3 regions of the Promicromonospora sp. NPDC050262 genome follow, and region 1 is predicted to be linked to each of the others. Evidence: riboswitches for the same ligand, from Rfam matches in the RefSeq annotation. Region 1 holds a riboswitch; each other region holds the start of a gene.

Region 1 (9,331 bases):
CTCGTTGTACCTGGGCACGTTGGCGGAGGACGTCGACAAGGCGTCCTGATCGTTGTGGTTCCGCCCGCCGGAGGGGCGGGAGACGTGCGGCCGGCCTCGCTCACGGGCCCCAGGGGGCCCTCCGCTACGGCTTGACGGCCGGCCGCACGTCTCCCGCCCCTCCGGCTCTTCCTTTGGGTCACCGTGCCCGGGGGTGGGGTGGCGGGGGGTGAGCCGTTCGGTGGTGGGGAACTGTCGACTGGAGCGTGCTGTCTTTCAGAGCTTGAGGTCGGTCCAGGTGAGGCGGTGGTCGCTGCTCGGGAACGGGTAGACGCCCGTGAGCCGGGACAGCGGGTCGGCCGCGGCCGGCCAGAAGACGCCCGCGCCCCGGACGCGCAGGTCGCGCGACGGGAGCACGTAGTCGACGCGGAGGTTGCCCGGCGTCGTGTCCGCGAAGTCGGCCGTGTCGAACGCCGGGTCGCCCTCGTGGGTCAGGTTCGCGCCGGCCTGCAGCGCCGAGGCCTCCGGGGCGCCCGCCGACGTCGGCCGCGGGTCGGTGACGCGGGGGTGGCGCAGCAGCTGGTCGATCGCCGGGACGCCGTCGCTGCCCGTGGCGGAGTCGCCGTCGAGCGGGTCGGCGTTGTAGTCGCCCACGATCACGAACGACGAGCCGGGCCGCAGCCCGCCACGCCGGCCCTCGTCGTCGTACACGTAGCGCGCCGCGCGGCCGCCGCGCACGTAGTCGGCCCAGAACCGGATCTCGTCGTGGTTGCGCAGACCGTTGCGGTCCTCCGCGCCGTCGAACGACGGCGGGGTCGGGTGCGCCGCGAGCACGTGCACCGTCTCGTGGCCCACGCGCACCGGCACGTCCCAGTGCGACTTGGACGACAGGGGCAGCACCGCCAGCTCCTCGGCCGAGTACCAGTCGGCCGGGGCATCGGTGGCGGGGTCGTCCGGCAGGAGCGCGCCCGGCATGTCCTGCCACCTGAAGTTCTGGAACGTGCGGACGTCGCGGTGCTGGATCGGGTACTTGGACAGCACGACCATGCCGTACTGCCCCGGGAAGAGGCCGAAGCCCAGCGCGTCGTCGCCGCCCCCGACGGTCCCGTCGTTGTTCGGGTCGAACCCGCTCGGGATCCCCGTGTTGGACGGCGCGACGAACGCGTACGGGTACTCCACCGGGCGGCCCGTGCCCTGCGGCACCTCCAGGTAGTTCTCGCGGAACAGGTCGGCCGCGGCGTACGGGTCGGCGTCGCCCGAGTAGTCGAACTCGTTGAGCAGCACGATGTCCGGGTTCGCGTGCTGGATCACCTCGGCCACCGTCGCCGCCTGGACGTCGTCGCCCGTGGACAGGTCGGCGACGAGCTCGCCCTCGGTCGCGCGGTTGAGCGACAGGTTGTAGGTCGCGGCGCGCAGGGTCCGGGGCTTGGCGTGGTGCCGGTCCGGCGTGGCAGACGTCGCGGTCGACGCCGCTCCGTCCGCCGTCGGGCCCGCCGTCGGACCGGTCGGTGTAGTGCCTGCCGAGGCCGTGCTCGCCGAGGCGAGGAAGGCCCCGGCCAGCAGGGCCGCTGCCGCGGCCGCGCCGGTCAGGCGCGAGGGGGTGCTGGCTCGCATGACTGCTCCTTCGTCGGGGTGTCGTGCGCGGGTGGTCCGCGTCAGACACCGTAGGACGGCGCCCGCTCGTGCGGGTGAACGGTGCGTGAACAGCCCCGCCGGCGCGGCGCCGCGTGCCGTGGCGGAGGTGGCTCGGCGGGCCGTGATCGAATCGTTGTGCGCTCGCCACCAGTACGGACGTTCGAGACGGTAGTTTTCCGGGGCGGCCGGAGGTGGCCGCGGCGAGGGCGTCCGCCGTCGTGCCGAACCCAAAGGAAGAACTTGATGATCCGCACCCTCCGTCCCGCCCGCCGTCCGGCCCGGCTGCTGGCCGCCGCGGCCGCAGCGACCGTGTCGCTGACCCTGCTCTCCGGCTGCTCGGTCCTCGACGGGATCCTGTCGAGCGGCGAGGCCCCGCGTGACGAGCCGGGCGGCGAGATCACCGCCTCCGCCGACGCGGACGCGTTCGAGATCCTGAAGGGCGACTGCATCGACCTGGAGGCCCTCGACGGTTACGGCGAGTCCGCGGAGGGTGAGGACTTCGAGGTCGAGTCGGTGCCCGTGGTGCCGTGCGCCGAGGAGCACACCGGCGAGGTCTACGCCGAGCTCATCATGGAGGGCGACGAGTACCCGGGCGACGACGCCATGTCGAAGAAGTTCGACGAGTGGTGCTACGACGAGTTCGAGAAGTTCGTGGGCATCTCGTACGACGAGTCCGTCTACGGCTACACCGGCTTCTACCCGACCCAGGCCACCTGGGAGCAGCTGAACGACCGCTCCCTGCAGTGCATCGTCAGCTCCGAGGAGCCGTTCACGGGCAGCCTCAAGGGCGCCGCGGAGTAATTCCCGGCACGTCGACGTGCGGCATCGCGGTCCGCCGGGCCGCGATCCGCACGTCGACCGCGACGACCACGAGCGCGGCGAGCACGAAGAACGCCCCGACCAGGGGCACCGTGTCGATGCCGACCGTGGCCACCACGAGTGCCCCGAGCGCTGCCCCGCCGCCGATCCCGATGTTGAACACCGAGCTCGAGATCGCGGTCGCCGACTCGGTGGCGCCCGGGGCGACCTGCATGGACAGGAACGACAGAGCCGGCGGGATCGCGCTGAACGCGAGGCCGAACAGGGCCAGGCCCGCCAGGGCGACGGCCGGGACGTGGCCCAGCGACCACAGCAGCACCAGCGCGCCGGTGAGCAGGCCGAGCGCCACGAGCACCGTCTGCCACGGCCGCCTGTCGAGCACCTGGCCGATCAGCAGGGTCCCCGCCAGGCCCGCGGCGCCCTGGCCCAGCAGCAGCGCGCTCAGGTATCGGTCGGGGAACCCCGCCGTCTCCAGCAGGAACTGGGTGACGAACGTGATCATCATGAACCCGCCCGTCACGAGCAGCACCGTGACCACCATGAGCACCACGAAGCGGCGCATGCTGGGGTGCGTGCCGGTGGCCGTGCCGCTCTGCTCGGCGTCGACGTCCGGCATGGCGATCGCCATCGCGAGGCACGCCAGCAGGCTCACCACGGAGAACACGAGGAACGCGGTGCGCCAGCCCGCCTGCTGGCCCACCCAGGTGCCGAGCGGCACGCCGAGCAGCGGAGCGAGCGAGTTGCCGATGGCGAGGCGCGCGATCATCTTGCCGCGGACGGCGGGCGCGAACAGGCTCGCGGCGGCGGGCGTGACGACCGACCAGAACAGCGCCTGGCCCAGCGCCGTGACCATGCGCGCGGCCATCAGGTCCACGTAGCCGGCGGCGACCGCCGACCACAGAGTCCCGACGGTGCACACCGCGGTGGTCGCCGCCAGCACCCAGCGGCGCGGGAACCGGCGGGTCAGGCGCGAGAGCGGCAGCGACGCGAGCACGACGACGGCGGCGTACGCCGTGACCAGCAGCCCGACCTCGGACGTGCTGCGGCCCAGGTCGGGGGCGATGAGGGTGAGCAGCCCGCCCGGCAGGTTCTCCGCCGTCACGAAGGTGAAGGCGCTCACCGAGAGCGCGATCAGCGCGACGACCGCGCGGCGCTGGTCCACCGGAGGTGCGGCAAAGGCCGCTGCGGCGGCAGGACTGTTCGCGGTCATGTGGTCTCCGGCGGGTCGACGGGCGTGGGCTCACCCGGACGACGAGCCGGCCCGGCGGACATCGACCAAAATACGCGGACTCGAACCGATTCTACGAGCCCATTCCCGGCATACGTCCTGAACCAGAACTGTGTCCTAGGCAACATTGTCGTAATATTTCCCTGGTTTCCTCCTCCGTGGACAAAGGTGTCCAGCAGGTCCGGGGCCCGTACGCACCACCTCCTCGTCCCGGACGCAGCTCTCTTCACGGAGGAAACATGAACTCACGTCTCTGTGCGGTCGGTGCGGGAGCAGCGCTGCTGCTCTCGGCGGCCGTCGTGCCGATCACCGCTTCCGCGGCTCCGCCGGTCGAGGAGCCGCCGCAGCAGGCGGCGCCCGCCAAGGAGGACAACCGTCCGGACGCCCTCGCGGAGAAGCAGACCGAGAAGCGGCAGATCGCCGTCGACATGGTCGCGACCGGCCAGGCGAAGGTCGAGACGCGCGGGTCGGGCAAGCACAAGTCCAAGGTCGTGGAGATCTCTCCGCGCGAGTATGTCGAGTACGGCGTCGAGGAGACGGCTCAGCTCTTCAGCATCCTGGTCGACTTCGGCGACCAGACCGACGAGCGCTACCCGGACGCGGCCGCGGGCCCCGCGCACAACGAGATCCCGGAGCCCGTGCGGAGCGACAACTCCACCTACTGGGAGTCGGACTTCTCGCGCGAGCACTACCAGGAGATGTTCTTCACCGGCCTGGAGGACCAGGACGGCGAGTCGTTCGCCGGGGTCTACGACGAGATGTCGTCGGGCCGGTTCGACCTCCAGGGCGACGTGTCCGACTGGGTGACCGTGCCGTACAGCACGGCCTCCTACGGCACCACGGAGTCCGGCACGGACATGACGCGGTTCATCCAGGACACCGCGGACGCCTGGTACGAGCAGCAGGTCGCGGCGGGCAAGTCCGCCGAGGAGATCGAGGCGTACCTCCAGTCGTTCGACGTCTGGGACCGCTACGACCTGGACGGCGACGGCATCACGGCCGAGCCCGACGGCTACATCGACCACTTCCAGGCGATCCACGCCGGGGAGGGCGAGGAGGCCGGCGCGCCCGAGTCAGCCATCTGGTCGCACCGCTGGTCGGTCAACCAGGGCGGTCTCGGCACGGACGGCCCGGCCGGCTACCCGAAGGTCGGCGGCATCAAGATCGGTGACTCCGACCTCTGGATCCGCGACTACACCACGGAGCCGGAGAACGGCGGCCTCGGCGTGTTCGCGCACGAGTTCGGCCACGACCTCGGCCTGCCGGACTACTACGACACCGCCGGTGGCGAGAACGGCACCGGCTACTGGAACCTCATGAGCTCCGGCTCGTGGATGGGCCACGGCGACGGCACCATCGGCACCACGCCGAACCACATGGGTGCCACCGAGAAGCTGTTCCTGGGCTGGCTCGACTACGAGACGGTGGAGCCGGGCGAGACCGAGCGCATCAAGCTCGGCCCGTCGTTCCACGCCACCACGCGCGCCCAGGCGGCGATCGTGAACCTGCCGGACGGCGTCGAGCAGGTCGACCTCGGCATCGCGCCGTTCGACGGCGAGTTCGTCTACTCCGGTACCGGCAACGACCTGAACAACACGATCGCGTCGCCGTCGTTCACCGTGCCGGCCGGTGCCTCGCTGACCGCCAAGGTCCAGTACGACATCGAGGTGGACTTCGACTACGCGTTCGCCGAGGTCTCGACGGACGGCGGCTCCACCTGGACCGCCCTGCCGAACAACCTGTCGACGGACGAGGACCCGAACGGCACCAACCCCGGCTCCGGCATCACCGGCAGCTCGGACGGCGCCTGGGTGGACCTGACCGCTGACCTGGCGGACTACGCCGGCCAGACGGCGCAGGTCCGGTTCCGCTACTCCAGCGACGGCGGCACCAACGAGACCGGCATCCTGGTCGACGACGTCGCCGTGGGCGACGCGCTGACCGAGGACTTCACGGACGCGGCCGACTGGTCGGCCGACGGCTTCACCACGGTGGGCGCCGACGGCACGTACGAGGTCACCTACCAGCACTACTACGTGGCCGAGAACCGCGTGTACGGCGGGTACGACGCCACGCTGAAGACGGGCCCGTACAACTTCGGCTGGAACTTCACCAACAGCAACAAGGTGGAGCACTACCCGTACCAGGACGGCCTGCTGGTCTGGTACGTGAACAGCCTGTACGGCGACAACAACGTGTCGCAGCACCCGGGTGGCGGCCAGGCCCTGCCGGTCGACGCCCGTGCCAAGGCGCTGAAGTGGTCGGACGGCACGATCGCCCGCAACCGCATCCAGTCCTTCGACGCCACGTTCGGCCTGCAGAAGACGGACGCGCTGTCGCTGCACCGTGAGGTGTCGGCCACGTCGCTGACCACGCTGCGGCTGGGCAAGCAGAAGGCCGTGTCCAAGTTCGACGACACCAACCCGCTCGCCTACTACGACCCGGCCAACCCCGGCCAGTCGGTCAAGGTCGGCGGCACCGGCACCACCATCAAGGTGCTCACGGAGGACAGCAGGAACGGTCACATGACCATCCAGGTCAACTGACCCCCGCCCGCCACTGACGTGTCAGACGCTCAGGTCCCTCGGGGGACCTGAGCGTCTGACACGTTCTGCGGGCACTACGCTCGAACGCATGACACACCTGCGATGGGGCATCCTGGCGGCCGGCGGGATCGCCGCGAGCTTCACATCAGACCTGAACGACAACGGCTTCACCGTGCAGGCGGTGGGGTCACGATCCCTGGAGAAGGCCCGCGAGTTCGCCGACCGGTTCGGCATCCCGACGGCGCACGGCTCCTACGAGAACCTCGTGAACGACCCCGAGGTCGACATCGTCTACGTGGCCACGCCGCACCCCATGCACGCGGAGGCCGCCAAGCTCGTGCTGGAGGCCGGCAAGCACGTGCTGGTCGAGAAGCCGTTCACGCTCAACGCCGCCGAGGCGCGCGAGGTCGTGGACCTGGCGGAGTCGAAGGGGCTCGTGGTCCTGGAGGCCATGTGGACCCGGTTCCTGCCGCACATGGCGCGCGTGCGCGAGATCATCGCGTCGGGCGCGCTCGGCGAGGTGCGCACCCTGCTGGTGGACCACACCCAGGACCTGCCCGACGACCCGGCCCACCGCATCAACGACCTCGCCCTGGGCGGCGGCTCCCTGCTGGACCTGGGCATCTACCCGGTCTCGTTCGCCTGGGACCTGTTCGGCGAGCCGCTCACGGTGCAGTCGCACGCGACGTTCAAGGAGACGGGTGCGGACGCCACCGTTGCCACGATCTTCGGGTACGACGGCGCCCGGGTCGCCACGACCGTCTCGGCGTCGGACACCCGCGGGCCCAACCGGGCCTCGATCCTGGGTACCGAGGGCCGCATCGAGATCGACGCGACCTGGTACAACCCGTCGACCGTGCACGTCTACGACGCCTCGGGCACCGAGACCGAGACCTTCCGCGCCGAGGTGACGGGCCGCGGCATGCACTTCCAGGCCGCCGAGGCCGAGCGTCTGGTGGCGGCCGGCGAGCTGGACAGCCCGCTGCTCCCGCGCGAGGAGACGGTGGCGATCATGGCCACCCTGGACACGATCCGCGAGCAGATCGGCCTCAAGTACCCGGGGGAGTGACCTGACCCTCCCTCCCGGTCACCTTCGAGGCCCGAGTTTCTTCGCTTTCAGCAGCCTGAAAGCGAAGAAACTCGGGCCTCGAAGGTGAGCAGGCTTCCGCACCTCCCGCGACCAGCGGTACCGTGGCCCCGCCAACGCGGGGAGCTCGGGGTAGCCGGGCTGAGAGGAAGGCCTGGGCAGCACGCCCGACGCCGTCGACCCGATCACTTGAACTGGGTAATGCCAGCGGAAGGACGTGCCTGACGGCACGGGCGTTCGGTCGAGGCCGTCCCCTGCGCGGGGGCGTGGTCGCGCGCCCCCTGTCGGGAACCGGCGACCTCCGGCATGCCCGTGCACGGAGGTCGCACATGCTCGCCGAGATCCAGGTCTCTCCCCGCCCCAGCGGCACGCCCGACGCGAAGTACGCGCACGTGGACGCCGCCATCGCCGTCATCGAGGCGTCCGGGCTCACCTACGAGGTGGGCGCCATGGGCACGTTCGTCCAGGGCAGCCCCGACGAGGTGTGGGCGCTGCTGCGCGCCGTCCACGAGGCGACGCTCGCCGCCGGTGCGGACGGCGTCCAGTCCAACATCAAGGTCGGCCAGGGCGCCGACGACGCCGGCCCCACCATCGCGGACCTCGTCACCAAGTTCCGGGCGTGAGCACCCGCGCCGTCGCGCGGCGGCGGTCCGGGCCGGACCCGGTGGTGGGGCAGCGTCCGGCATGGCGGCGCCCGGCAGGACGCGAGCCGCACCCGGTCGGACGGCGGGCCGGGCGCGTCCTCGCTCCGCTGCTGACCGTCGCGGCGCTGCTCACGGTGTGGGAGGCCTGGGTGCGGCTCGCGGGCGTGCCCGAGTTCGTGCTGCCCGCGCCGTCCCAGGTGGCGCGCACCGCCGTCGAGGTGGCGCCGTTGCTCGGCCCGCACGTCGCGACCACGCTCACCGAGGCCGCCGCCGGGCTCGCGCTCGGCGCGGTCGCCGGCCTGCTGCTCGGCATCGTGGTCACGGCCTCCCGCGTGACCGGCGACGCGGTGTACCCGCTCGTCGTGCTCACGCAGACGGTGCCGGTCGTCGTGCTCGCGCCGCTGATGATCCTCTGGGCGGGCTTTGGCCTGCTGCCCAAGGTGATCCTGGTGTCGCTCACCGTCTTCTTCCCCGTCCTGGTCTCGGCGGTGGGGGCGATGCGAGCCGTCGACGCCGAGCACTCCGACATGGTCGCCGGCCTGGGCGGTACCCGCCTGGACCAGTTCCTGCTGGTCCGCCTGCCGGCGTCGGTCCCCGGTGCGCTCGCGGGCCTGCGGGTCGCCGCGACCTACGCGGTGGGCGCGGCCGTGGTCGCCGAGTACCTCGCCGGGCAGTCCGGCCTCGGCGTGTTCGTGCAGCGGTCCCGCAAGGCGTACGCCGTGGACCAGATCTTCGTGGGCGTCGTCCTGATCGCTCTCCTGTCCGGCCTGTTCTTCGCCCTCGTCGCCGCGCTCACGCGCGTCGCGACGCCGTGGCAGAGAGGAAAATCATGAACCTGTCCCGTACCCCCGCCCTGGCCCTCGCCGCGATCGCGCCGCTGGCGCTCGCGGGCTGCGGCGCCGCCGCGGGCACCGCCGACGCGGCGTCCGACGGCGGCCTGCGCGAGGTCACCGTCGTGCTCGACTGGACGCCCAACACCAACCACTCCGGCCTGTACCTGGCCCGGGCCGAGGGCTGGTTCGAGGAGGAGGGGCTCGACGTCGAGATCGTCGAGCCCGGCGAGACGTCGGGTCTGCAGCTCGTCGCGGCGGGCCAGGCCGACTTCGCCTACTCCGTGGCGGAGGGTCTGGTCCCCGCGCGGGCGGCGGGTGCCGACGTCGTCTCCGTCGCGACCGTGATCGAGCACAACACGTCGTCGCTGATCAGCCTCGCGGACGACGGGATCACGCGGCCCAAGGACCTGGAGGGCAAGCGGTACGGGTCCTACGAGTCCGACCTCGAGAAGGCCCTGATCAGCAAGCTCGTGGAGTGCGACGGCGGCGATCCCGCGCAGGTCGAGTTCACGCCGCTCGTCAGCGACGACTTCCGCATCGGCCTCACCGAGGACCAGTTC
Region 2 (9,331 bases), on a different contig from region 1:
GGGGCCATGCTGCTGCTCGGGACCCTGACCCTCGCGACGGTGCTGTCCCGCCGTCCGGGCGGACCCGAGGCGCTGCCCCTGGAGCTCCTGGACCTGGCGGTCGCGGTCGTCTCTCTGGCCCTGCTGCCGCTGATGTGGGCCCGCCGGTCGGTCCCCGTCGCGCTCACGCTGGCGGCGCTGTCGGTGCTCTCGCCGGGCGCGACGCCGGCGGCGACGTCGGGCGTGCTGCTGATCGCCCGGTGGTCGCCGCTGCGCACGGCGGTCCTCGTCGCCGGGGCGAGCACGGCGGCGCATGCGGTGCAGGGCCTGTGGCGGCCGCCGTCGTTCCCCCTGGGCTGGTGGCTCCTGTGCGACGTCGCCGTGCACGCCGCGCTGCTCGGCTGGGGCGCCTACCTGCAGGCGCGCGCCCAGCTCCTCGCCGACCTGCGGGCCCGCGCCCGCCGCGCCGAGGCCGACCGCGAGCAGGCGCTGGAGACCGCCCGGTCCGGGGAGCGCAACCGGATCGCCGCCGAGATGCACGACGCCCTCGGGCACCGGCTGTCGCTGCTGGCCGCCACCGCGGGCGCCGTCGAGTACCGCCCGGACGCGCCCCCGGAGCAGCTCGCCGCCGCGGCCGGGCGGGTGCGCACCGGGGCCGCGGAGGCCCTGGAGGACCTGCGACAGCTCGTGCGGCTCCTGCGCGGAGGGTCGGACCGGCTGGCCCCGCCGCCCACGCTCCTCGACATCCCGGGGCTGGTGGACGCGGCCCGGTCCGTGGGCGCCGCCGTGACGCTCGACCAGACCGACGAACGGGCGTCCACCACGCCCGGCGACGCCGAGCCCTCGCCCGCGGTCGCCATCGCCGCCTACCGCGTGGTCCAGGAGGGCCTGACCAATGCCCGCCGGCACGCGCCGGGCGCGGCCGTCCGGGTCACGGTGACCACGCGCGCGGACGAGGTCCGGGTCGTCGTTGCGGACGACGGCCCGGAGCGCGCCCCCGACGGCGCGCCCGGGACCGGCCTGGTCGGCCTGCGCGAACGGATGGAGCTGCTCGACGGCACGCTCGACGCAGGCCGCTCACCTGCTGGTTTCACGCTGGAGGCCCGGATACCGTGGGCCTGATGGAGACCCGCCTCGTGATCGTCGACGACGACGCGCTGGTCCGCGCGGGCCTGCGCCTCATGCTCGACGGCGCCGAGGGCATCCGCGTGGTCGGCGAGGCCCCCGACGGCGGGGACGTGGCGGAGGTGCTCGACGCCCACCCGGCCGACGTCGTGCTCATGGACCTGCGCATGCCCGGCGTCGACGGGATCGAGGCCACCCGCCGGGTGCGGGCCCGGCCCTCGCCGCCGGCCGTCGTCGTGCTCACGACCTTCGACACCGACACCGAGGTGGTGGGCGCGCTCCGCGCCGGGGCCGCGGGGTACCTGCTCAAGGACATGCCGCCCGCGCGGATCGCCGCGGCGGTGCGCGCGGCGGCCGACGGCGAGCCCGTGCTCGCGCCGGACATCGCCCGCCGCCTGATGGAGACCGTCGCCGCCGGGGGTGGCGAGGCGCGGGACGCCCGGAGCGCCCTGGACCGGCTCACGAGCCGGGAGCGCGACGTCGCCGTCGAGATCGGGCGGGGCTCGTCCAACGCGGAGATCGGACGACGGCTCTACCTCAGCGTCCCGACCGTGAAGGCGCACGTCTCGAGCGTGCTGGTGAAGCTGGGCGTGGAGAACCGCACCCAGGTGGCGCTGCTCGTCCAGCAGGCCGGCGCGGCCTGAGACTGCCGGGTCAGGCGCGCAGCCCCAGGAACTCCGCCACCCGGTCCGACGCCGGCGCGGTACGCAGCTCCTCCGGCGCGGCCACCTGGAGCAGCCGCCCCCGGTCCATGACCCCGACCCGGTCGGCCACCGCGGAGGCCTCGGCGTGGTCGTGCGTCACGAACACGGCGGTGGTCCCGGTCTCGACGAGCGCGGCCCGCACCTCGCCCGCCAGGCGTTCGCGGAGCTGCCGGTCGAGCGCGGACAGCGGCTCGTCGAGCAGCAGCAGCCGGGGCCGCGGCGCCAGGGCGCGCGCGAGGGCGACCCGCTGCTGCTCCCCGCCGGACAGCGTGGGGACCGCCCGCTGCTCGTACCCGGCGAGGCCCACGAGCTCCAGCAGCTCGGTGACGCGCGCGTCCCGTTCCGGGCGGGTGAGCGGCAGGGTCTCCAGCCCGTAGGCCACGTTGCGCCGCACGTCCCGGTGCGGAAAGAGCTGGCCGTCCTGGAACATCAGCCCGAACCGGCGCCGGTGCACCGGCAGCCGGCCGACGTCGGCGCCGTCGTACAGCACCTGCCCGCCCGCCAGCGGTTCCAGCCCCGCCACGGCGCGCAGCAGGGAGGACTTGCCGCACCCGCTCGGCCCGAGCAGCGCCAGCACCTCGCCTGGCGCCACGGTCAGCGAGACGCCGTCCACCGCCGTCACGCCGGCCGCGCCGGTCCCGTACCGGACCGAGACGTCCCGGATCTCCAGCCCCGCCATCAGAACTCTCCTCCCGCGCGGTCGTCGCGCAGTCGCTCCGCCACCATCATCACGGTCGCGGTCAGCGCGGCGAGCACCACGGACGCCGCGAGCGCCATCCCGTAGTTCTCCGCCCCGGGCCGCCCGATGAGGCGGTAGATCACGACCGGGAGGGTGGCGCCGTCGGGCCGCGCGAGGAACGACGTGGCGCCGAACTCGCCGAGCGACACCGCGAACGCGAACCCGGTGGCCAGTCCGACCGACCGCAGGGCGATCGGCAGGTCCACGGTACGCAGCACGCGCCCCGGGCCGGAGCCCAGCACGGCGGCGACCTCCCGCAGGCTGGGGTCGATCGCCCGGAGCACCGGCAGCACGGTGCGCACGACGAGCGGTACGGCGACGACGGCCTGGGCCACGGGTACGAGCAGCCCGGAGGTGCGCAGGTCCAGGCCGAGCACGGGCTGGTCCATGGTGATCAGGAACCCGAAGCCGACGGTCACCGCGGACACGCCCAGCGGCAGCATGAACAGCCCGTCGAGCGTGCCGATGGCGCGGCGCGCGCCCACGGATCGGGGCCGCCGGGACACGACGAGCGCCACGAGACCGCCCACGACCAGGGCGATCAGGGTGGCGGTCAGCGCGATCCGCAGCGAGGTCGCGGTGGCCTCCCACACGGTCACGACGAGCGCGTTCCGCTCGCCGGTGGTGCCGAGCGCCAGGTAGTTGCCCGGGCCCCAGGACCCGTCCGGCTCCCGGAACGAGCGGACGACCAGCCCGGCGAGCGGCAGCGCGACGAGCCCGGCGACGATCGCGGTGCCCGCGAGGGCCGCGCCCACGTCGGCGGGCGAGCGCCAGGACAGCGGACGTGCCGAGCGCCGCGCGGAGACGAGGTGCAGCGCGGCCTCGCGCCGCCGGCGGGCGCGCGCGGACACGGCCAGGGCCGCGGTGATGACGACGAGCTGCAGGATCGACAGCACGGAGGCGGACCGCAGGTCGAGGAACTGGGTGGTGCGGGTCCAGATCTCGGTCTCGATGGTGCCGTACCGCACGCCGCCGAGCACCAGCACCACCCCGAACGCCGTGGCGCAGAACAGGAACACGACCGACGCGGCCGACGTGATCGCGGGCGCGAGCGACGGCAGCGTGACCGTCCGGAACACGCGGGCCGGACCGGCGCCGAGCGAGGCCGCTGCCTCCTCGGCCCGGGGATCGAGGCGCTCCCAGAGCCCGCCCACGGTGCGCACCACCACGGACACGTTGAAGAAGACGAGCGCGACGACGATCCCGGCGAGCGACTCCTCCAGCCCGAGGAACCCGAGCGCGCCGCTCGGCGCGAACAGTGCGCGGAACGCCACGCCGACCACCACGGCGGGCAGCACGAACGGCACGGTCACCAGCCCGCGCGCCAGGCTGCGCCCGGCGAACGACCGTCGGTACAGGAGGTAGGCGAGCGGCAGGCCGAGCAGCACCGAGAACGCCGTGCCGAGCACGGCCTGGGTGAGCGTGAGCCCCACGAGCCGCCACGTGCGCGGGCGGGTGAGCACCTCGACGAACCCGGTGAGGTCGAGCGCGCCGTCGGGCACGAACCCGCGGACCACGAGCGCCGCCACCGGCCACGCGAAGAAGACCGCGAGGAAGCCGAGGGGGACGGCGACCGCTGCCCCCCAGAGCAGGGGCGCGGGCCGGAGGCCGTGCCCCCTGCTCCCGGTCAGGCTCGGGCTCCGGCTCCACCCGTGGTGGGCTGAGCCTGCGGCTCCGCGCCTCCGGCTCAGCCCACGACTGTCTCGGTCCACCGTTCGATCCACTCGTCGCGGTGCTCGCTCACGTCGGCCGGGTCCACCTCGAACGGGGCGTCGGCCTGGGGCGCGAACTTCTGCCAGTCGGCGGGCAGCTCCACGGCGGCGTCAGCCGGGTACATGTACATCGACTCCGGCAGGGCGGCCTGGACGTCGTGCGTGAGCAGGAAGTCCACCACCGCCCGGGCGCCCTCCGGGTTGTCCGACCCCGCGAGCACGCCCGCGTACTCGACCTGCCGAAAGCACGTCTCCAGCAGCGCACTGGTGGTCGACTCCGAGCCGTCCTCGCTCACCGTGAACGCCGGCGACGTCGCGTAGGACAGCGCGAGCGGCCGCTCGCCGCCCTCGCCCGCCCCGGAGAAGTCGACGTAGTAGGCGTCCTCCCACGAGTCGGCGACCTTGACGCCGTTGTCCACCAGCGAGGCCCAGTAGTCCTCGAACCCGTCCTCGCCGAACGCCCCGATCGTCGCCAGCAGGAACGCGAGGCCCGGGGACGACGTCGCCGGGTTGGTCACCACGAGCAGGTCCTTGTACTGCGGGTCGGCCAGGTCCTCCAGCGTCGTCGGCACGTCGAGGCCCGACTCCTCGAACCAGGCCTCGTCGGCGTTCACGCAGACGTCGCCCTGGTCGACGGGCGTGAGCGCCCCGCCGAGCTGCTCGGCCCCCTCCGGGAGGTCGGCGGGCGTGTACTCCTCGACCACGCCCGCCTCCAGCGCGCGGGAGGCGAACGTGTTGTCGATGCCGAACACGGCGTCCCCGAGCGGGGCGTCCTTGGTCAGCACGAGCTGGTTCACCAGTGTGCCGGCGTCGCCCGCGGCGCTGACCTCGACCGTCGTGCCGGACTCCTGCTCGAACTGGTCGATCAGCTTCTCGTCGAGCGCCCAGGAGTCGTGGGTCACCAGCGTCACGGTCCCCGGGTCGCCCGCGCCGGACGCGTCGTCGCCGGAGCCGGAGCCGCCGGAGCAGCCGGCGAGCAGCAGTGCCGCCGACAGCGCGACCGCGACGGTAGGGATGGTGCCCCCGTGGGCACCGGAAAGACGCGACATCGTTCCTCCGACTTCCTCCGCCGGTGTTACCCGGATCAGGTTCAAGGGTCTGCGGCTCTCCGCACTCTCAGCGCCATCGGGGCGCTCCCCTGTCGTTTCCATGCAGCCTAGTCGGCCCGCGAGGGCTACGGTGTGGAGGTGGCCAAGATTGAGACGGAACAGACACTCGCCGAGAAGGTCGGCACTCTCGCCCTGACGCTCGCGGCCGGCTGGGTCGCGCAGAAGGCCGTCAGCATGATCTGGAAGGGCGTGACGGGCAACGACGCGCCGAACAAGCCGGACGACCCCGAGCTCGACATGGTGCAGGCGACCGTGTTCGCGGCCGTCGCCGCCGGGACCGCGGTGTTCGCCAAGCGGCTCGCCGCGAAGGGCGCGCACCGCGCCGCGGTGCGGATCGCCGCACGGCGCAGCGCCGTGTGAGGGCATGACACCCTGGTGCCGTGAGCTTCACGCACCTCGATGACCGCGGCCAGGCCCGCATGGTCGACGTCACCGCCAAGCAGCCGACCGTCCGCTCGGCGACGGCCTCGGGCCTCGTCCGCTGCGCCCCCGCCGTCGTCCAGGCCCTGCGCGACGGCGCCGTGCCCAAGGGCGACGTGCTGGCCGTGGCCCGCGTCGCGGGCATCGCCGCGGCCAAGAAGACGCCGGACCTGCTGCCGCTGGCCCACGTGATCGGCGTGCACGGCGCGGCGGTGGACCTGGAGGTGACCGACGACGGCGTCGTCGTCACCGCGACCGTCCGCACGGCCGACCGCACCGGCGTCGAGATGGAGGCGCTCACCGCCGTCGCGGTCGCCGGCCTGGCCGTGATCGACATGGTGAAGGGCCTGGACAAGTCGGTCTCGCTCGCGGACGTGCGGCTGGAGCGCAAGACGGGCGGCAAGTCGGGCGACTGGGTGCGTGCCGAGTGATCACGGTCCGCTACTTCGCCGGCGCCCGGGAGGCCGCGGGGCGCACCACCGAACAGCTCGACGGCCCGACGTCGGTCGCCGCCCTCCGCGGTGCCCTCGCCGCCGCCCACCCGGCCCTCGGTGACGTGCTGCCGAAGTGTGCGCTGCTGGTCGCGGGCGCCCGCGCCACGGCGGACGAGGCGACCGTCCCGGACGGCGTCACGGTCGACGTGCTCCCGCCCTTCGCGGGCGGCTGACGCCCGGCCGGCGGGCCGCTGGCGCCTGACGGCACGAACCCGGCGGTGCTACCCCGGCACGGGAGCCGGGTGGTCGCCGCCGTCGAGCTGGGAGCGGACGTGCGGCCAGAGGCCGAGCACCACGTCGAGGCCGTCCCGCACGCCCCCGGACGACCCGGGCAGGTTCACCACGAGCGCCCGCGTCCCGGTCGCGGACCGGGCCACGCCCACCAGCCCTCGCGAGAGCGCCGCGGTGGGGATGCCCGCGCCGGTGCCCCGCTGCCGCACGGCCTCGGCGACGCCCGGTACCTCGTAGTCCAGCACCTCGCGCGTGCCCTCGGGCGTGAGGTCGCGAGGCGTGATCCCCGTGCCCCCGGTGGTCACCACCAGACGAGCGCCGGCGTCGAGCGCGGTCCGCAGCACGTCACGGACCGGCTCGACGCCGTCGGGTACCAGATGGGTGACCAGGTCGGTGAACCCCGCCTCACGCAGGATCCGCGCCGCCGCGGGACCGGAACGGTCCTCGGCCTCGCCGCGGGCACAGCGGTCGGAGACGGTGATCACCGCTACCTGGTCGGACGTCATGCCGACACGCTATCGGCCTCCGGCTTCTCGCTCACGGCGGCCTCCTCGGCCAGGGCCTTGCGGTGCGCCCGCACGGACCAGACGACGGCGGCGGCCCAGCCCAGCCAGATCACCACGTAGATCGGGATCTTGACCGGGTCGGAGGCGGCGATCCAGTCGCTGTTGAGCAGCGTGCGCGAGTTGGTGAGCACGATGACGCCGCCCACGAGCGAGCCCAGGATGCGCGGCGGCACCAGGCGGACCAGCCAGGCCGCGATCGGCGCCGCGATCAGGCCACCGATGAGCAGGGCGAGCACCCAGGTGAAGTCGATGCCCTCGCCGCTGAGGCCGACGAAGAAGCCGACGCTGGCGGCGACCGCCACCAGGAACTCGCTGGTGTCGATCGAGCCGATCACCTTGCGCGGCTCCAGGCGGCCGCTCGCGAGGATCGCGGGCGTGCCGACGGGGCCCCAGCCGCCGCCACCGGTGGCGTCGAAGAAGCCGGCCACCAGGCCGAGCGGAGCAAGGAACCGCTTGCGCAGCGGCTTGTCCGAACGGGTCGGCAGGCCCTGCACCGTGAAGCGCAGCAGCACGTAGAGGCCCAGCAGGAGCAGGATCACCGACATGACCGGTCCGGCGACCTCCGTCGACAGCGACGAGAGGAACGTGGCGCCGGCGAACGCGCCGATCGCGCCGGGGATGCCGATCTTGGCGACGACCTTCCAGTCCACGTTGCCGAAGCGCCAGTGGGAGGCGCCGGACGCAAGGGTCGTACCGATCTCCGCGAGGTGCACGGTCGCCGACGCGGCGGCGGGGTTGGTGCCGATAGCCAGCAGAAGCGTCGTGGAGGTGACGCCGTAGGCCATGCCCAGACTGCCGTCCACCAGCTGCGCGCCGAGGCCGACGAGCGCCAGCAGGATCAGGGTTCTCATGGTCGTGACCTTCCAGGTCCGGGGGGATACGACACAGGGCCATGGCAAAGTGAGGCCCGCGTCAAGGTAACCACCTAACCCGGTCGGAAACAACAAGCATCTCAGAGATCGGATAACGGCGCACGGGAAGGTCGGGTGAAAGTCCCGCGGTCCGTCGGAGTTCAGCCAGACCGGGTGCGGCCGAGCGTCAACGTCCGGTCAGGTTCAGGAGTTCGACCAGGCCGAGTCGCCCTCGGTCAGCGCGCGGACCTCGTCCGGCAGCGCGCCGCTCACGAGGTCCGCGAGGGACACGGCCTCCAGCACCGCGCGCACGTTGGCCCGCAGCGCCACCCACACGTGCAGGAGCGGCGCGGCCGCCCCCTGGAACTCCAGGTCGGACGGCCGGTTGCCGCGGACGAAGACCAGCGGCCCGTCCACGGCACGCACCACGTCGGCGATGGTGATCGAGTCGGCCGGCCGGGCGAGACGGTACCCACCGCCGGCGCCACGGTGGCTGGTGACGAGCCCGTCGCGACGCAGGTCGCTCAGGATCCCCTCCAGGAAGCGGTGCGGGATGTCCTGCGCCCGGGCCAGGGCCTCGGCGCGGACAGGCCCGTCGTGATCGGCCGCCGCCAGCTCGGCGGCGGCACGGACGGCGTAGTCGGCTCGTGCGGAGATCCTCATGGCCCCATTGTCTCCCGCCCGCCGCGCCGACACGCACGACGCCCTGGACGCGCCCCGCCCGCGCGCCGTCGTCAGGCCAGGATCCGGCCCGCCTTCTGGGCCGACGCCGCGAACGACCCCGTGAGCGGGAGCTCCGGCAGGATCACCGCCTGGGCTGCGTGGTAGACGTCGGGCTTGCCCACCCAGGTGAGCCCGGACGGGCGGTTCTCGGTGTCGAGCTCGTGGTGCCACGACCCGTGCTCGGCGTCGACGAGGTGCTCTCGGATCCAGGCCCACCACTCGCGCTCGAGCTCGGCGTAGCGCTCGTCCCCGGTGACGCGCGCCAGCACGTTCGCCGTGGCGGTACCCTCGGCCGCCACCCAGTGGAAGCGCCGGGGCTCGACGGGCGTGCCGGCCCAGTCCGTCGTGTAGACGAACCCGCCTCCGCCCTCGCCGTCCCAGCCGTCCGTCACCGCACGGTCGAAGAGCGCGGCGGCGGCCGCGGTCCGGCGGCCGGGTGTACCCGCCTCGGCGTCGATCTGCAGCAGCAGGCGGGCCCACTCGAGCCCGTGCCCCGGCGTCGCGCCGTAGGGCTTGAACTGGTCGCGGGGCCGGTCCGCGTTGTACTCGAGGAGCGGGTTCCAGTCCGCGTCGAAGTGCTCGGGGATCCGCCAGTCGTTGGCCTCGGCCCAGGCGACGACCTGGTCACCGATCGCCGACGCCCGCTCCAGCCACAGCCCGTCCCCGGTCGCGGCGTGC
Region 3 (9,331 bases), on a different contig from region 1:
GTTCTCGAACATCGACATCCCGCTGGAGTGGCTCGACCAGCTCGGTGTCGTGGTGGTGACCGTGGACTACCGGCTGGCGCCGGAGGCGACCGGCACGACCCTGGTGGAGGACTGCTACCGGGGGCTGACCTGGGTCGCCGAGCATGCCGCCGACCTGGGTGTGGACCCGGCCCGGCTCGTCGTGGCGGGGACCAGCGCGGGAGGCGGCCTCGCCGCCGGGCTCGCCCTGCTCGCGCGGGATCGCGGGACGCCCGCCGTCGCCGCGCAGGTGCTGGTCTGCCCCATGCTCGACCATCGCAACGACACCGGCTCGAGCCACCAGTTCGCCGACGGCCCCGCCACGTGGAGCCGGGCCATGAACGCGTTCGGCTGGCAGGCCGTGCTGGGCGAAGGGCCCGCGACCGAGGTGTCGCAGTACGTGTCGCCGGCCCGCGCCGACGACCTGTCCGGCCTGCCGCCCACCTACGTCGACGTCGGCTCGGCCGAGGTGTTCCGGGACGAGGACGTCAGCTACGCGAGCCGCATCTGGGCGGCCGGAGGCCACGCGGAGCTGCACGTGTGGGCCGGCGGCTTCCACGGCTTCGACGCGCTCGTGCCCGGGGCGCGGGTCTCGGCGGCAGCGCGGCGGACACGGACCGACTGGCTCGGCCGGGTGCTGGGGACGAGGAACGCCTCATGAGGGCGCGGGAGGCGCACTGGGGCACGGTCGTCCTCACGGGCGCCACGAGCGGGATCGGTGAGGCGACGGCGCGGCGGCTCGCCGGCCGGGCCGACGAGCTGATCGTGCAGGGGCCGGAGCCGGAGGACGAGGTCGCCGGGGTGCTGGCGGGGATCCGCGCGTCCGGCAGTGCGCACGTCCGGTACCTGTCGGTCGATTTCACGAGCCTCACGGCCGTGGCCGAGGCCGCCCGCGCCGTCCGCGAGGCGGTGTCGACCGTGGACCTGCTGATCAACGACGCCGGTGTGCCCGGCGCTCCCGAGCGGCTGGTCACGGCGGACGGGTTCGAGCGGACGCTGCAGGTCAACGCCCTCGCACCCGCCCTGTTCACCCGTCTGCTGGCCCCCTCCCTCGCCGAGGGCGCGCGCATCGTCAACGTCGGGTCGTCGGCCCACCGTGTCGCCGATCTCGACCTCGCCGACCCCGACCTGGTGGCCGGGTACACCCCGGTCACCGCGTACTCGCGGGCGAAGCTGGCTTTGGTGACCTGGTCCTCGCTCCTGGCCAAGGAGTTCGGCTCCGAGCCGGTCACGGTCGTCGCGCTGTGCCCGGGCCTGAACGACACGCCGCTCAGTACGGCCATGGCGGGGCCGATCGGGGGACCGCCGACCGTGGGCGCGGAGCACGTGCTCTTCGCGGCGGCCGCCGACGTCCCCTCCGGCTCCTACCTGGAGGGTGACCAGGTGGTCCCGACGAGCGCGGCGTCGCGCGATCCCCGCAACCGCAGGCGGCTCGCGGAGCTGTACCTGGAGCGGCTGCCGCGGTTCGCGTCCTACCGGCCAGGGCGGCGGACCGGTTCGACCTCGTGACCCTCGGCGGGGACGATTCCGTCGCGGGTCCAGCGCACCGCGGTGAGATCGGGGACGACGACGTCGGCTCCCAGCTCGACGGTCGGGTCGCCGATGCCGAGAACGGCACCGACGCCCGCCGCCCGCGCCGAGCGGATGCCGTTGGCGCTGTCCTCGAGCACGACACACTCCGCGGGGGACATCCCGAGCAGCCGTGCCGCACGAAGATAGGGGTCGGGCGCGGGTTTGCCCGCTGCGACGTCCTCGGCCGCCACGAGCACGTCAGGCAACGGGATGCCGGCCGCGGACAGACGGGCGACCGCCAGGTCCCGGGACGCCGACGTGACGACCGCACGCAGGTGTCCCGGGACGGAGGCGACGAACTCGGTCGCGCCCTTGATCGCCACGGTCCGGTCAGCGGTCTCGAGCTCCAGGGCATCGATCTCGGCCGTCGCAGGATCGACCTCGTCGTCGGGCAGGAACCGGGCCACGGTTTCCCGAGACCTGCGCCCGTGCACGTCGGCCAGCACCGCACGAGGGTCGAGCCGGTGACGAACCGCCCACGTGCGCCAGGCCGCCTCGCCCGCGGCCTTGGAGTCCACCAGCACGCCGTCGTTGTCGAACAGGACGGCTGCGGCATGCAGGACGGGGCGCATCGGACAGCTCCTCGGGGACGGCGGAACAGCGGTGGATCGTCCCGAGCCTACGGGCCCGCCGTCAGGGCCGGACCGTGATCGACTGTCCGTGGCGCAGCCTGACGTGCCGCCGCCAGGTCCCGGCGCGCACCTCCGTCTCGGTCCCGCCGACGCTGCGGATCGTCGCCTGCGTGACCTGTCCCCGACGCCAGACGACGTCGACCTCGAACCCGCCGCGGGCGCCGACGCCGGTGACGCTGCCGCGGTCCGCCCAGGCCGCGGGCAGCGCGGGCAGCAGCTCGATGACGCCGGGGCGGGAGTAGAGGACCATCTCCAGGGCGGCGGCCGCGCCCCCGAGGTTGGCGTCGATCTGGAAGATCGTGTAGCTGCCCTGGCTGTACATGTCGAAGAAGTTCGGGGCCGTGCCGTTGCCGTTGTCCACCGACGGGCGCAGCACCGTCAGGTAGAGTTGGTACGCCTTGTCGGCGTCCTTGAGCCGGGACCAGCACAGCGACCGCCAGGCGCACGCCCAGCCGTAGTTGTCCGTGCCCCGGGCCGTGAGCAGGTTCCGGACGCCGTCGATCAGCTCGGCCGGGCTCGTGTCCGTGGCGATCCGGTCGCCCGGGTAGAAACCGACCAGCGGCGAGAGGTGCCGGTGGGTGACCTCGCCCAGGTTCGCGGGGCTCATCCACTCCTGGAGCCAGCCTGTCTCCGGGCTGACCTCGGGCAGGTGGAGCCGGGCCTGGAGGTCCGCGAGCTCGGCGGCGAGGGCGGCGTCCCGCCCCAGGCGGCGCGCTGCGACCTGCACCTGCTGGAACAGGTCCCAGGCCAGCTCCTGGCCGTAGGTGGTGCCGCGAGCGTCGGGGCCGTGCTCGGGCGACCAGGCCGTGTCGTCGACGAGCACCTCGCGCGGGGCGCCGCTCGGGTCCGTCACGGTGACGGTGACCAGCCGTGCCCGCCAGAACTCGGCCGCACCCCGCAGCACCGGGTAGATCTTCTCGAGGTAGGCCTGGTCCTGGCTGTACTCGTAGTGGCGCCACAGCGTGCTGCACAGCCAGGCGTTGCCGGCCGGGTGCCACGCCCAGCCGCTGCCGCCGTAGATGTTCGTGGAGAAGGCGATGGCCCAGCCCGCGATCTCGCCGCTGGAGTTCCGGAACCGGTTGCGCGGGTCGTTGTAGAGCCGGCCGGTCACGTCGGTCCAGACCGGGAGCTGTGCGACGCAGTAGTCGGCGAGAGGGACCGCGCACTCGCCGAGCCCGGCGGGATCGGCGAGCCAGTAGTTCATCTGGATGTTGATGTCGGTGTGGTAGTCCGCGTACCAGTCCGGTGTGTTGTTGTGGACCCACACGCCCTGCAGGTTCATGGGCAGCCGGTCGCGCGAGCCGGTGATGGTCAGGTAGCGCCCGTACTGCACGTACGCGGCCTCGAGCTCCGGGTCGGGTACGTCGGGGTCGGCGTGCCGGGCGGTCAGCCGGGACCACGAGTCCAGCTCCCGCTGGGCCGTGGTGGAGTCGCCCAGGTCGATCGACATGCGCCCGTACAGACGCCGGTAGTCGGCGACGTGCGTGGCCCGCAGCCGGTGCCCGGCCACGCGGGCGCCGGCGGTGACCTTCTCGACGGCCAGCGCGAGCGGGTCGGCCGACGGGTCGCGGAAGTCGCGGGCGGCGTCCGGCACGTAGTCGGTGCCCGCGCACACCACGATCAGCAGGTCCGTGCAGTCCTCGAACGACAGCACGCCGCCGTCGGCAGCCACCCGTCCGGTGGTGCTCACGGCAGTCACCGCCGCCGCGTGGCGCAGCCCGTTGCCGAGCGCCCCCGCGAAGGACAGGTGCCGCCCGTCGGCGGACGTCGTCTCCCCGTGGGTACCGTCCAGCGCGATGGTGCCGGTCAGGGGTCCGCCGGTCAGCCGGATCACCACGACGTCGTCGGGATGGCTGGCGTAGGCCTCACGACGGAAGCGCCGGCCGCCGTGGCGATAGGTGGCGGACACGACCCCGTTGGCGAGGTCGAGCTCGCGCCGGTAGTCGCCGACCGCGTTACCGCTGTGCGCGGGGACCGCGACGCGCACCTTCGCGAGGAGCCCGAAGCTGCCGAAGTCGTCACGACCGTACGGCAGCTGCCCGTCGTCCAGCAGGACGTCGTTGCGTCCGCCGGTCCAGAACGAGCCGTCGGTCAGGTAGAGCGCGTCGTCGCCGGGGCCGCCGGTGACCAGGCCCCCGAGCCGGCCGTTGCCGATCGGCAGGCCCTCCTCGATGATCCGGTCCTCGGCGGCCGGCTCCGGGTACCACAGCGTCGTGGCCGCCGACGGAGGCACTGCCGGGTCGGACTCCGGGCGCACGGGCGTGGCGTGCGCGGCGAAGGGGACCCCGCCGAGCGCGAGGCCCGCGCCGGCGGCGCCCGTCAGGCGCAGGAAGTCACGGCGACTTGATTCGAAGGTCATGGCGGGTGCTCCGTTCGTCATCGAGCGAGCTCAACCAGGCGTCCGGGAACCTAGCACGAACAGGGGTGATAAACGGGCAAAACAGCCGAAGCGTCCAGGTGCTCAGCCGGAATGTCCAGGTGGTGTGACGGGTGCTGTTACGGTGAGCGCCGAGCACGGGAGTCCGGTATGCCGGGCTGAGAGGGAGTAATCGAACTCCGACCGTTGAACCTGATCCGGATCATGCCGGCGCAGGAAGCGACCTCAGGACGTGGCCGTACCGGTCCCGTCCTCCTGTGCCCGACGGACATCCGACGGACAGGGGAGGACCTCATGGCGGACCACGCCACCGTGACCGACGAGACCGCAGAGCTGCGCGGCGACCCGATGCGCTTCGGCGTCGGCGCGCGGATCACCGCCGCGGTGATGTCGGACGACTACGTCGACGTGATCCTGGGCGCGCTGCGGCAGGCCGACACCACAGGGCTGGTCGTCGAGACCGGCGACGTGAGCACCTACGTGGGCGGCGCCGAGGCCGACCTGCTGCGGTACGTGACCGACCTGACGGCCGGGATCGCGGCGTCGGGCAGGCACGCGACGATCACCGTGCACCTGTCCCGGGGCTGCCCGGGCGAGGTGGTGTGCGAGCTGCCCGGCGGTGCCGGCCCGCGGGTCACCGAGGTGCCCCAGGGGCGCGACACCGGCCGGTTCGTCTCGGCCGAGTGGGCGCTGTACCCGCTGGCCGACGACGTCCGCGCGGACGTGACGCCGGACCACATGCGCGACATCTACGCCGCGATCGAGCTGGCCAAGGACAACGGGACGTTCCGCGGCTCGCAGCACTTCGTCACCCGCCTGGAGGGCGACGCCGGACGGGTGCTCGCCAGTGCCTTCGCCGGCTGGGTCCTCGCGGGACGCACGGTGCAGCACGTCACCAGCCACCTCACCCTCTCGGTGAACAGCCCGAGCCACACCGCGGCCGGCACCGATGAGTGAGCCGACGACGCGCCGCCGGGCGCGGCTGCCGCTGCGTGACATCGTGCTCATGGTGATGCTCGGCGTGGTGTTCGGATTCCTGTACTGGGCGCTCGTGCAGGCGTGGAACGGGCTCGCCGTGGCGATGGGACCGGCCGGCGACCTGGCCCAGCACGTGCTGCTGGGCGGCTGGCTCCTGGTGGCGCCGATCGCGGTCGCGATCATCCGCAAGCCGTTCGTGGGCATCATCGCCGAGGTGATCGCGTCCGTCGTCGAGGTGGTGTTCCTGGGTTCCCCGGTCGGGCCGCTCCTGCTGGTGGCCGCGGCGATCCAGGGCGCCGGCAGCGAGCTCCCGTTCGCGCTGACCCGCTACCGCCGGTTCGGATGGGGGGTGTACGCGGCGTCGGGCCTGCTGGGCGCGGGCCTGGTCTTCGTGTGGTCCGCGTTCCGGTTCGGCTGGTACGGACAGGACATCCTGGCGCTGCGCCTGGGGATGCAGCTCGTCTCCGGTCTCGTGCTGGGCGGCCTGCTCGCCAAGGTGATCGTCGACCGCCTGTACGGCACCGGCGTGCTCGACGAGTTCGCCATCGGCCGGGCGGACGCCGCGCTCCGCGGGCCCGTGGTGCGCCGTGAGCGCTGACGCCGTCGTCGTCGAGGCCACCGGCCTGGAGGCGGTGTATGGCACCGGCGACGGGGTGGGACCGGTCGACCTGCGCATCGACGCAGGGCAGAGCGTGCTCGTGCTCGGCCCGTCGGGGTCCGGCAAGTCGACGCTGCTCCGGCTGCTGCACGGCGCGGTCCCGCACGCCGTCCACGCGCAGGTGGACGGCGCGGTGAGCGTCGCCGGCAGGTCCGTGGCCGGTACCGGGATCGCGGCGCTCGCCGACGTCGTGGGCGTCGTGGCCCAGGACCCGGAGTCCGGCGTCTGCCTCCCCGACGTGCTCGACGAGGTCGCGTTCCCGCTGGAGAACCTCGCCGTCGACCCTGCCGCGATCGGCCCGCTCGTGCGCACGGCGCTCGAACGGGCCGGGGCGGCGGCCCTGGCCGGGCGGGCCACGGCGGAGCTGTCGGGCGGGGAGCTGCAGCGCGTGGCGCTCGCCGCGGCGATCGCGCCCTCGCCGACCCTGCTGCTGCTCGACGAGCCGACCTCCATGCTCGACGCCGCCGGGATCGACGCCGTGCGGCGCGCGCTCGACGTCGTCCGGCGCACGACCGGCGCCGCCTGGGTGCTCGTGGAGCACCGGCTCGACGAGCTGGCGGGCGACGCCGGGGCGGAGGCCCTCCCGGAGCGCTGGATCGTGCTCGGCGCCGACGGGCGCGTCCGGCACGACGTCGCCGTCGGCGACCTCACCGTGCCGATGCTCCGGGACCTGGTCGGCGAGGGCTGCTGGCTCCCGCTCGACCTGGAGCTGGAGGCGCTCCTGGGGCGCCCGCGAGGTGCGCTTCTACCCAGCGATCACGCCCGAGAACAGCCTGATTCCGGGCGCGATGGCTGGGTAGAAGCGCACCTCGCGGGCGAGTCGCTGGCGGCCCGGCTGCTGCGGGAGCTCGGCGGGGCCGCCGTCGCGCCGGGTGCCCGGCCTGCGTCCGACGTCGCGTCCCGCCCTGCCCCGCACGACGGCCCGACCCTGCGCGCCCGCGGCCTGTCCGTGGTGCGCGGTCCCCGGGCCCGGCGCCGCGAGGTGCTGCGCGGAGTCGACCTGGAGCTCCACCCCGGGACCACGACGGCGCTGGTCGGGGCCAACGGCAGCGGCAAGTCCACGCTGCTGACCTGCCTCGCGGGCCTCGACCGGCCCGCCGCCGGCAGCGTGCACGGCCCCCGGGCCGGGCTCGTGTTCCAGAACCCGGAGCACCAGCTCACCGCCACGACCGTGCGCCAGGAGGTGGCGCACGGCCTGCCGTCGGACGCCGCGCCCCGGGTCGAGCGGGCCCTGGCGCGCTTCGGGCTCACCCGGCTCGCCGACCACAACCCCTACCGGCTCTCCGGCGGGCAGAAGCGCCGCCTCAGCCTTGCCGCGATGCTCGTGCACGAGCACCCGTTCCTGCTCGCCGACGAACCCGGCTTCGGCCTGGACCGGCACGCCTCGGTGGGTGTGCTCCGGGCGCTGCGTAATGCCGCGGCGGACGGCCGCGGCGTCCTGTTCTCCAGCCACGACCTGCGCGCCGTCGCGGGCTACGCCGACCGCGTCCTCGTGCTCGCGGACGGCACCCTGCTGGCCGACACGGCTCCGCTCGACCTGCTCCGCGACGAGGCACTGCTCGCGCGCGCGGGACTGCGCCCACCCGCCCTGCTCCGCCGGCTGGCGCACGAGGTGCGCGACGGCCGGGAGCTGGTCGAGGTGCTGCGAGCCATGGACGCCGCCGCTCTGGCGCTGGGCGTGGCCGCATGACGGCCGCCACCCCCTACCTGGGCCGTCGCAACCCGACGGTCAAGGCGGCGATCCTGCTGGCCGCCTCGCTCGCCACCCTCGGCTTCCTCGACCCGCGCCCGCTGCTGGGCCTCTACGCGCTCGCGGTCGCCGCGGTCGGGGTCGCAGGCCGCGTCCCGCCGCGCACCCTCGTGCTGGGCCAGGTGCCGTTCGTCGTGTTCGGCGTGGGGCTGGTCGCCGTCAACGGCCTCAGCCGGCCGGGCACCCCGATCGTGCCGGGATCGCCCGTCAGCGCCGAGGGGCTGACGGTCGGTGTCGCCCTCGCGCTGCGCGGCCTCGTCATCGGCGTGCTCACGATCGGGTTCCTGGCCTCCACGCCGCCACGCGACCTGATCGTGAGCCTGGTGCAGCACGCCCGGCTCAGCCCCCGGTACGCCTACCCGGTGCTGGCGGGCCACCGCATGCTCGCGGCGATGCCCGCGCGATGGGCCACGGTCCGGGCGGCGCAGGCGGTGCGTGCGCCCCTGCGGCGCGGGCGTCCCCGATTCGGCCTGTCCGACGCCGGGCGGGCCGCCTTCGCGCTGCTGGTCACCTCGATCCGGTCGGCCGAACGCATCGCGCTGGCGCTGGAGACCCGGGGCCTGGGTGAGCGCTCCCGTACCGTGTGGCGTCCCGTCCCGATCGGCCGGGGGGACGTCGTGCTCGCGCTGGTGGTGCTGGTCGCGTGGGTGGCGGCCGCGGTGGTGGACCTCGGCCTCTGACGTTCGGTTCGACCGGCCCTGGCCACGGAAACCTACCGGTCCTGCTTGGCCGGTGATCCCTGACCGCGCCGTTTCCTGGCGCGCCGCCCGGCGCCGTCGGTACGCTCCGGACCATGGCGGACGCGTCCGCACCACCCGACTCGCTCCGAGGCCCGGCGTACCCCGCCGAGGTCCGGCCCACCGGCCCGCGGCCCGCCGTGGCGTGGCGTCCTGTGGTCGCCGCGGTGCTGGTGCTCGGCGTGCTGCTGACCGCGACCAGCACGCAGTACGGGTATCACCGGGACGAGCTGTACTTCCGCATGCTGGAGCCGGCCTGGGGATACGTGGACCAGCCGCCCCTGACGCCGTGGCTGGCGCGGACCTTCGCCGAGCTGTTCGGCGACACGCTTCTCGTGATGCGCATCCCGGCGACGCTCGCGCACCTGACCGCGATCGTCGTGATCGCGCTCGTCGCCCGTGAGCTGGGTGGGCGCGCGGGAGCGCAGGCGCTGGCCGCCTGGGGTTACGGGACGGCGGCGATCCCCGTGGCGTTCGGGCACACGCTGCTCACCTCGAGCCTGGACCTGGTCATGTGGCCGGCGGTCCTGCTGTGCGTGATCCGGGCCGTGCAGCGAGACCCCCGCTGGTGGCTCGCCGCCGGGCTGGTCACGGGCGTCGCGCTGTACA

What was found. A riboswitch is a leader RNA that binds a small molecule or an ion and turns the genes downstream of it on or off. The one in region 1 is predicted to bind thiamine pyrophosphate.
Region 2: another riboswitch for thiamine pyrophosphate. It lies ahead of AB0I29_RS11025 (thiamine ABC transporter substrate-binding protein); the one in region 1 lies ahead of AB0I29_RS16940 (thiamine-binding protein).
Region 3: another riboswitch for thiamine pyrophosphate. It lies ahead of AB0I29_RS04685 (YkoF family thiamine/hydroxymethylpyrimidine-binding protein); the one in region 1 lies ahead of AB0I29_RS16940 (thiamine-binding protein).

What each region holds. Positions count from the first base shown of each region.
Region 1 is NZ_JBFAKX010000010.1:216,919-226,249, forward strand. Features, by position in the region: gene AB0I29_RS16910 (ABC transporter ATP-binding protein) at 1-49, shown strand, start outside; gene AB0I29_RS16915 (endonuclease/exonuclease/phosphatase family protein) at 256-1,593, opposite strand; gene AB0I29_RS16920 (septum formation family protein) at 1,858-2,415, shown strand; gene AB0I29_RS16925 (MFS transporter) at 2,396-3,643, opposite strand; gene AB0I29_RS16930 (immune inhibitor A domain-containing protein) at 3,901-6,207, shown strand; gene AB0I29_RS16935 (Gfo/Idh/MocA family oxidoreductase) at 6,296-7,276, shown strand; TPP riboswitch at 7,411-7,513, shown strand; gene AB0I29_RS16940 (thiamine-binding protein) at 7,624-7,917, shown strand; gene AB0I29_RS16945 (ABC transporter permease) at 7,914-8,771, shown strand; gene AB0I29_RS16950 (ABC transporter substrate-binding protein) at 8,768-9,331, shown strand, end outside.
Region 2 is NZ_JBFAKX010000006.1:988-10,318, reverse strand. Features, by position in the region: gene AB0I29_RS11045 (sensor histidine kinase) at 1-1,101, shown strand, start outside; gene AB0I29_RS11040 (response regulator transcription factor) at 1,101-1,748, shown strand; gene AB0I29_RS11035 (ABC transporter ATP-binding protein) at 1,759-2,487, opposite strand; gene AB0I29_RS11030 (iron ABC transporter permease) at 2,487-4,178, opposite strand; gene AB0I29_RS11025 (thiamine ABC transporter substrate-binding protein) at 4,235-5,308, opposite strand; TPP riboswitch at 5,304-5,409, opposite strand; gene AB0I29_RS11020 (DUF4235 domain-containing protein) at 5,447-5,728, shown strand; gene moaC (cyclic pyranopterin monophosphate synthase MoaC) at 5,749-6,219, shown strand; gene AB0I29_RS11010 (MoaD/ThiS family protein) at 6,216-6,455, shown strand; gene AB0I29_RS11005 (MogA/MoaB family molybdenum cofactor biosynthesis protein) at 6,504-7,019, opposite strand; gene AB0I29_RS11000 (sulfite exporter TauE/SafE family protein) at 7,016-7,930, opposite strand; gene AB0I29_RS10995 (Rrf2 family transcriptional regulator) at 8,135-8,593, opposite strand; gene AB0I29_RS10990 (AGE family epimerase/isomerase) at 8,665-9,331, opposite strand, start outside.
Region 3 is NZ_JBFAKX010000002.1:277,109-286,439, forward strand. Features, by position in the region: gene AB0I29_RS04665 (alpha/beta hydrolase) at 1-679, shown strand, start outside; gene AB0I29_RS04670 (SDR family NAD(P)-dependent oxidoreductase) at 676-1,527, shown strand; gene AB0I29_RS04675 (HAD-IA family hydrolase) at 1,491-2,162, opposite strand; gene AB0I29_RS04680 (glycoside hydrolase family 95 protein) at 2,224-4,581, opposite strand; TPP riboswitch at 4,727-4,835, shown strand; gene AB0I29_RS04685 (YkoF family thiamine/hydroxymethylpyrimidine-binding protein) at 4,894-5,556, shown strand; gene AB0I29_RS04690 (ECF transporter S component) at 5,549-6,175, shown strand; gene AB0I29_RS04695 (ABC transporter ATP-binding protein) at 6,165-7,925, shown strand; gene AB0I29_RS04700 (energy-coupling factor transporter transmembrane component T) at 7,922-8,665, shown strand; gene AB0I29_RS04705 (glycosyltransferase family 39 protein) at 8,779-9,331, shown strand, end outside.